Blastococcus saxobsidens DD2: one gene and its partner. The protein of the gene in region 2 interacts with the protein of the main gene of each other region in a pairwise test. Links are inferred from orthologs where the notes say so. Each region holds a gene or a part of one and is shown on either strand. Other genes may lie near its edges. The genes, in order: BLASA_RS14625 and BLASA_RS18190.

Region 1 (3,166 bases), 770 kb from region 2 along the record:
AGGGCGCGGGCCGCGCCGAGATCGATCACCAGCAGGGCGGCCCCGGCCGCCGCCAGCGACTCCTCGGTCGCGCGCAGCCCGCGGCGCGCCGCCCACGCGGAGGTGGCGCAGGCCAGCGCCGTCACGGACACCAACACGCCGGCCTGGAAGGCCAGTCCGAACCGGGTCCAGGCCACCGCGACGAACGTGGTCGCGGCGGCCACCACCAGGAGCGCACCCAGGCCGAGCAGCACCTGCTGCGGGCTGAGCCGACGTCGCGGCGGCCACGGGACGGCGGGCGGCGGTGCGGCGGCGGGTGGTGGTGGTGGTGGTGGTGATGGGGGTGGCCCCCCGGTCTGCCGGGGCGGGGACCACGGCGGTGCGGCGGGCGGCAGCTGTGCCGGGGGAGCGGCGGGAGTGGCGGTCGGGGTTCCGGGCGCGGCGGCGCGGAGGGTCGCCAGCAGCTCGTCCCGCTCGCGGGTGAGCTCCCCGATCGTCGCCCCGATCCTGGCAAGGATCAGCGCGGACTGCGCGGCGGCCGGGAGGCCGCAGGACGGGCACGGGCCCGTGCCGATGTCACCGACCGGCCGGCCGCAGACCGGGCAGGCCGGCGCCCAGCGCGCCCCGTGCGGGATCATGACCCGCATCCTGTCGTCCGCACGGCCGGCATGGTGCTGTTGTCGCTGGGAACCGACCCTGCCGGGTGATGCCGTCGATGTCACCCCGAGAGCGTTCGTGGTATCGGCCGGGAAGCGCCTACCCTGGGATCAGTGATCACCACGACCGGCCTCGAGTTGCGCGCCGGTGCCCGCATCCTCATCAGCGAGGCCAACCTCCGCGTGCAGCCCGGCGACCGCATCGGCCTGGTCGGGCGCAACGGTGCCGGCAAGACCACCACCCTCACCACGCTCGCCGCTGAGCGGCTGCCGCACGCGGGCAAGGTGGAGGTCAGCGGCGAGATCGGCTACCTGCCGCAGGATCCGCGCAGCGGCGACCTGGACATCACCGCCAGCGACCGCGTCCTCTCCGGCCGGGGGCTCGACGTCCTGCGCAACCAGATGGTCAAGGCGCAGGTCGCGATGGCCGAGCCGGCCGACGACGCCGAGCGGGACAAGGCGGTCCGTCGCTACGGCCGCCTGGAGGACCAGTTCGCCGCGCTCGGCGGGTACGCCGCGGAGAGCGATGCTGCCCGCATCTGCACCAACCTCGGCCTCCCCGATCGCGTCCTGACGCAGCCGCTGCGCACCCTGTCCGGCGGTCAGCGCCGCCGGGTGGAGCTGGCCCGCATCCTGTTCTCCGACGCCGAGACCCTGCTGCTGGACGAGCCGACCAACCACCTCGACGGCGACTCGATCACCTGGCTGAAGGGCTTCCTGTCCAGCCACAGGGGCGGCCTGATCGTCATCAGTCACGACGTCGAGCTGCTCGACGCCGTCGTCAACAAGGTGTGGCACCTGGACGCCAACCGGGCGACCGTCGACATCTACAACCTGGGCTGGAAGCCGTACCTCGCGCAGCGGGAGACCGACGAGCGCCGTCGCAAGCAGGAGCGGGCGAACACCGAGCGCAAGATCGACACGCTCAGCGCGCAGGCGGACAAGATGCGCGCCAAGGCGACGAAGGCCAAGGCCGCCAAGAGCATGGACAAGCGGGCCGAGCGGCTCGCCGCCGGCCTGGCCGACGTCCGGGTGCAGGACAAGGTCGCCAAGCTCCGCTTCCCGACGCCGGCGGCGTGCGGCCGGACGCCGCTGACCGCCGAGGGCCTGTCCAAGAGCTACGGCTCGCTGGAGATCTTCACCGACGTCGACCTGGCCGTGGACAAGGGCGCGCGGGTCGTCGTGCTCGGGCTGAACGGGGCCGGGAAGACCACGCTGCTGCGGATGCTGGCCGGCACCGAGGCCCCGGACACCGGTGAGGTGAAGGCGGGGCACGGGCTGCGCGTCGGCTACTACGCCCAGGAGCACGAAACCCTGGACATGGACCGCACGCTGCTGGAGAACATGCGCTCGTCGGCGCCGGACAGCACCGACACCGAACTCCGCCGCATCCTCGGGGCCTTCCTCTTCTCCGGTGAGACCGTCGACCAGCGCACCGGCACCCTGTCGGGCGGCGAGCGGACCCGGCTGGCCATGGCCATCCTGGTCGTCTCGGGCGCCAACGTGCTGCTGCTCGACGAGCCGACCAACAACCTCGACCCGGCCAGCCGCGAGCAGGTCCTCGAGGCACTGCGCACCTACGCCGGGGCGATCGTGCTGGTCACCCACGACGAGGGCGCGGTGCGCGCACTGAGCCCGGACAAGGTGATCCTGCTGCCCGACGGCACCGAGGACGCCTGGAGCGAGGACCTCGCCGACCTGGTCGAACTCGCCTGACACACTGTCGGCCCCCGGCCTCCGGCCTCCGGCCTCCGGCCGCGGCCACGTGCCGTCCCCCCGATGCACTGAGCCGCTCCCGGCACTCGATCGCGGGAGCCTCCGGCCCCCACTCCTCGCGCCGCCTCGCGAGGGCGGCTCACCTCGGTGCCGCGACCAGGAGCCGTCCCCGGCGGGGGGCCGCGCGTCCGCGTCGTCCCTCGGGGAGCCTCCGGCCCCCGCTCGGGACGGCACCGCTTCGCGTGGCCGACGTGTCGGGTCTGGGTGATCATGGGTGCGCGGGAGCCGTGGTCGACGGGACGGCGGCACCAGGGCGACAGCCAACAACGGGCCGCCGCACGGGCCGGCACTGCCGGCCGGCGGCCGACACGGAGGGGAGCCATGGCCGACACGAGCACTGCGGACCTCGGCAAGGGCAAGCGGATCACCGGCGGAGACCGGTCGACGCTCGCCGACGAGCTGCGCAAGCGGTACGACGAGGGCGAGAGCATCCGGTCGCTCGCCACCTCGACGAACCGGTCCTACGGGTTCGTGCACCGGCTGCTGTCGGAGTCCGGGGCCTCGCTGCGCAGCCGCGGTGGGGCCAACCGGAACAGCAAGAAGACGTGAGTGAGCTCGCGAACGAACCGGTGGGCACAGCACCGCGCGGTCCGCGCCTGACGAGCGTCAGCGGGGCAGGGGCGTGACCGCAGACCCCACGGGTTCCCGCTCCGCATCCGGCTGGGTGCGCACCAGCCGCGACGGCGCCGTCCTCACCGTCACCCTGGACCGCCCGGACCAGCTCAACGCGCAGACGCCGGCCACCTGGTCGGCGC
Region 2 (4,569 bases):
GACCGCACCCTGCACCGGGGCCCAGGGCAGGGTCGCGGCGCCGGCGGCGAGACCCGAGAGCGCATGCGAGTGACCGAGCACGTACGGAGAGTGCCTCGCTCCGGGCATGTCCGGACGGAGGCTCGCGGTACCCATCGCCCGGAGCCGACGCGGGGGCAGGCCGAGTCAGTCGTCCAGCTCGTCGTCGTCCGTGCCGCCGCGGGCCAGCCAGGTGGCCAGCCGCTCGACCGGCACCTCGAAGTCAGGGTGCTGGTCGACGAACGCCTGCATCTGGTCGGCCAGCCAGGCGAGGGTGACCTGCTCCCCGCCCCGCCGCTCGGCCAGCTCCTCGAGGCCCCTGTCGGTGAAGTACATGCCGCAGAACCTACGACGCCCGGTCCCCAGCGGATCGGGGACCGGGTGTCGTAGGGCTTCCTGCTGCGTCAGTCGGCGAAGGCCTCGGCGACCAGCGTGCGCTGCTCGACCTCGTGCACCTTCGCCGAGCCCACGGCCGGGCTGGCCGACGCCCGGCGGCTGACCCGCCGCAGCTTCCGGTCGGCCGGCAGCTCCTCGGGCAGGTTGACCGCCATGAACTGCCAGGCCCCCATGTTGGCCGGCTCCTCCTGCACCCAGACGACGTCGGAGGCGTTCGGGTAGCGCTCGAGCTCCGCACGAATCTGCTCGGCCGGCAGCGGGTACAGCTGCTCGACCCGCACCACGGCGGTGTCGGCGCGGCCGTCGGCCTCCCGCTGCGCCATCAGGTCGTAGGCGACCTTGCCGCTGCACAGCAGCACCCGCGTGACCGCGGATGCCTCGAGGGGCTCGCCGCCGACGCCGGTGTCGGGCAGCACCGGGCGGAAGTTCTCCTCGGTGAAGTCGCTGACGGGGCTGACCGCGGCCTTGGCCCGCAGCAGCGACTTCGGCGTGAAGATGACCAGCGGCCGGTGCACGTCCGACAGCGCCTGGCGGCGGAGCAGGTGGAAGTAGTTGCCGGGCGTCGTGCAGTTGGCGACCGTCATGTTGTTCTCGGCCGACAGCTGCAGGAACCGCTCGATCCGGCCGCTGGAGTGGTCGGGGCCCTGCCCCTCCATGCCGTGCGGCAGGAGCATGACGACGCCGGAGCGCTGGCCCCACTTGGCCTCGCCGGAGCTGATGAACTCGTCGATGACCATCTGCGCCCCGTCGACGAAGTCGCCGAACTGCGCCTCCCAGAGCACCAGCGCCTGGGGGTTGGCCACCGAGTAGCCGTACTCGAAGCCGACTGCGGCGTACTCGGACAGCAACGAGTCGTAGACGAAGAACTTCGCCTGCTCCTCGGTGAGGTTGGCCAGCGGGGTGTACTCATCGCCGTTCTCCCGGTCGATGAGCACCGAGTGGCGCTGCACGAACGTGCCGCGGCGCGAGTCCTGGCCCGCCAGGCGCACGGGGACGCCGTCCATGAGCAGCGATCCGAAGGCCAGCAGCTCGCCCATCGCCCAGTCGATGCCGCCCTCGCTGGCCATCGCCGCGCGACGCTCGAGCATCTTCTGCAGCTTCGGGTGCGGGGTGAAGTCCGGCGGGAAGGAGACGTGCGCGTCGCCGATGGCTTTGAGCACCTCGGGGGTGATCGCGGTCTTCACCTGCGACTGCTCCGGGGTGCGCGGGTCCATGACCGGCTCGGGCTTCGAGGAGTCCTGCGCGTCGTGGGTCTCGGCGAACGCCCGCTCGAGCTGACCGCGGTAGTCCTTGAGTGCCTCCTCGGCCTCCTCGAGGGTGATGTCGCCGCGGCCGACCAGCGCCTCGGTGTAGAGCTTCCGGACCGAGCGCTTGCGGTCGATGATGTCGTACATCTGCGGCTGGGTCATCGAGGGGTCGTCGCCCTCGTTGTGCCCCCGGCGGCGGTAGCAGACGAGGTCGATGACGACGTCCTTCTTGAACTTCTGCCGGTACTCGATCGCCAGCCGCGCCACCCGGACGCACGCCTCGGGGTCGTCGCCGTTGACGTGGAAGATCGGCGCGTTGACCATCCGCGCGACGTCGGTGGAGTAGAGCGTCGAGCGCGCGGAGCCGGGGCTGGTGGTGAACCCGACCTGGTTGTTGATGACCACGTGGACCGTGCCGCCGGTGCGGTAACCGCGCAGCTGGGAGAGGTTCAGCGTCTCCTGGACCACGCCCTGCCCGGCGAACGCGGAGTCACCGTGCAGCAGGACCGGGAGGACGGTGAAGCCCTCCTCGCCCTTGTCGATCATGTCCTGCTTGGCCCGCACGATGCCCTCGAGGACGGGATTCACCGTCTCCAGGTGGCTCGGGTTGCTGGCCAGCGAGACGGCGATCTCGGCGTCGGGCTGGAACGGGTTGCGGAACCTGCCGGTGGCGCCGAGGTGGTACTTCACGTCACCGGAGCCCTGGACCGTGCCCGGATCGATGTTGCCCTCGAACTCGCCGAAGATCTTCGCGTAGCTCTTGCCCAGCACGTTCGCGAGCACGTTGAGCCGGCCGCGGTGCGCCATGCCGATCGCGACCTCGTCGAGGCCGTGGTCGGTGCCGGCGATGAGCACCTCGTCGAGGATCGGGATGACCGACTCGCCGCCCTCGAGGGAGAACCGCTTCTGCCCGACGTACTTCGTCTGCAGGAACGTCTCGAACGCCTCGGCGGCGTTGAGCCGGCCCAGGATGTGCTTCTGCTTCTCCCGGTCGGGCTGCTCGTGCTTGACCTCGATGCGCTGCTGGAGCCACTCGCGCTCCTCGGGGTCGGTGATGTGCATGTACTCCACGCCGACCGTGCGGCAGTAGGAGTTGCGCAGCACGCCGAGGATGTCGCGCAGCGGCATGAGTCGCTCACCGGCGAAGCCGCCCACGGGGAACCGGCGGTCCAGGTCCCACAGGGTCAGGCCGTGCTCGAGGATGTCGAGGTCGGGGTGGGTGCGGACCTTGAACTCGAGCGGGTCGGTGTCGGCCATCAGGTGGCCGTTGCGCCGGTAGGCCTCGATGACCTCGATGACGCGGGCTTCCTTGTCGATCTGCCCCTCGCGCGTGACCCGCACGTCCGGCATCCAGCGCACCGGCTCGTAGGGGATTCGCAGGGAGCGGAAGACCTCGTCGTAGAAGCCGTCCTCACCCAGCAGCAGCGCGTGCAGCTTCCGCAGGAAGTCGCCGGACTCCGCGCCCTGGATGATCCGGTGGTCGTAGGTCGAGGTCAGCGTGATGATCTTCGAGATGCCCATCTCGGTGAGCACCTCGGGGCTCATCCCCTGGAACTCGGCCGGGTACTCCATGGCCCCCACGCCGATGATCGCGCCCTGGCCGGCGGTGAGCCGCGGCACCGAGTGGTTGGTGCCGATCGTGCCCGGGTTGGTCAGGCTGATCGTGGTGCCGGAGAAGTCCTCCATCGTCAGCTTGTTGTTCCGGGCCCGGCGGATGATGTCCTCGTAGGCGGCCCAGAAGCCGGCGAAGTCCATCTCCTCGGCGCCCTTGATGGAGGCCACCACCAGCGAGCGGGAGCCGTCGGGCTTCGGCAGATCGATGGCCAGGCCGAAGTTGACGTGCTCCGGCTGCACGAGCACCGGCTTGCCGTCGACCTCGGCGAAGGCGCTGTTCATGTTCGGGAACGCCTCGAGCGCCCGGATCAGCGCGTAACCGATCAGGTGGGTGAACGAGATCTTGCCGCCGCGCGCGCGGGCCAGGTGGTTGTTGATGACGATGCGGTTGTCGGCCAGGAGCTTGGCCGGCACCGCGCGCACGCTGGTCGCCGTCGGCACGGTCAGCGACGCGTTCATGTTCTTGACCACCGCGGCGGCGGCGCCGCGCAGCGGCGACTGGCTGCCGTCCGCGACCGGGAGCTTGGGCGCGGCCTTGGCGGCGGGCTGGCTGGACTTCTGCACGGGCGAGCTCCCCGTCGGCTGGGACCCGGCGGCCGGGCGCGGGACGTCGGGCTTCTTCGCGGCGGCGGGCGCCTCCGGCGCGGGAGTGGCCGGGGCCGCCTGCTTCGGGGCCGCCTGCTTCGGGGCCGCCGCGGGCGCGCCGTCACCGGCCGGCGCCTCGCCTCGGTCGCCGCCACCGACCGGACTGCCCGGCCGGTAGTCGGCGAAGAACTCGTGCCACGCCTGATCGACGCTGGACGGGTCGGCGAGGAACTGCTGGTACATCTCCTCGACCAGCCACTCGTTGGTGCCGAAACCGGCGACCGGGGACGAGGCGGACGACGGTCGGGATGAACTCACGCTTGACACGGGGTCGAGTGCCTTCTTCGTCTCGGGGCTGCGTCTGAGGGGCGTCGCTGAACCGGGTGCCGAGTCTACGCCCGTGTGCGGGGGCTGACCGGGTGCGGAGCCGCTCCCGCGTGCCCCGCCCGGAACGAGGTCAATGGCTCGCCCCGCGCGCGACGAGGAGGTCGGCCAGGGCGTCGGCACCACTGGCCTCTCCCTCGTCGGCGCGGCGGTGGCGTGCCGCGGCGACCCGGCTGATGTCGAGCGCGCTGGCGCCGTCGTGGGTGGTGGCGTCGACGTCCGCGCCGGCGTCCAGGAGCAGCCGGACGATCTCCGGCGAGGCGCCGGTGCCGCCGGCCGCCACGGCCGTGTGCAACGGGGTGCGGCCGGTGTCGGGATCCCGGCG

The links.
Region 1: the proteins of BLASA_RS18190 (region 2) and BLASA_RS14625 interact in binary tests that used the Escherichia coli proteins (3 or more experiments, as listed by UniProt). The link is inferred for Blastococcus saxobsidens DD2 from one-to-one orthologs.

Annotation. Positions count from the first base shown.
Region 1 is NC_016943.1:3,079,703-3,082,868, reverse strand. What follows is about bases 107-3,050. They hold BLASA_RS14625 (ABC-F family ATP-binding cassette domain-containing protein), read left to right. Parts: upstream 107-749; coding sequence 750-2,351; downstream 2,352-3,050. Other genes in these bases: BLASA_RS14615 (enoyl-CoA hydratase/isomerase family protein), read left to right, coding at 3,034-3,050; BLASA_RS14620 (helix-turn-helix domain-containing protein), read left to right, coding at 2,733-2,960; BLASA_RS14630 (SCO7613 C-terminal domain-containing membrane protein), read right to left, coding at 107-617. In the rest of the region: more of BLASA_RS14630, read right to left, coding at 1-106; more of BLASA_RS14615, read left to right, coding at 3,051-3,166. UniProt on the Escherichia coli protein: Genetic data indicate it may be involved in ribosome assembly or function.
Region 2 is NC_016943.1:3,849,852-3,854,420, reverse strand. The notes cover bases 223-4,569. They hold BLASA_RS18190 (multifunctional oxoglutarate decarboxylase/oxoglutarate dehydrogenase thiamine pyrophosphate-binding subunit/dihydrolipoyllysine-residue succinyltransferase subunit), read right to left. Parts: upstream 4,179-4,569; coding sequence 423-4,178; downstream 223-422. Other genes in these bases: BLASA_RS18185 (ankyrin repeat domain-containing protein), read right to left, coding at 4,318-4,569; BLASA_RS18195 (DUF6104 family protein), read right to left, coding at 223-354. Also shown: BLASA_RS18200 (metal-dependent hydrolase), read right to left, coding at 1-81; more of BLASA_RS18195, read right to left, coding at 166-222. UniProt on the Escherichia coli protein: E1 component of the 2-oxoglutarate dehydrogenase (OGDH) complex which catalyzes the decarboxylation of 2-oxoglutarate, the first step in the conversion of 2-oxoglutarate to succinyl-CoA and CO(2).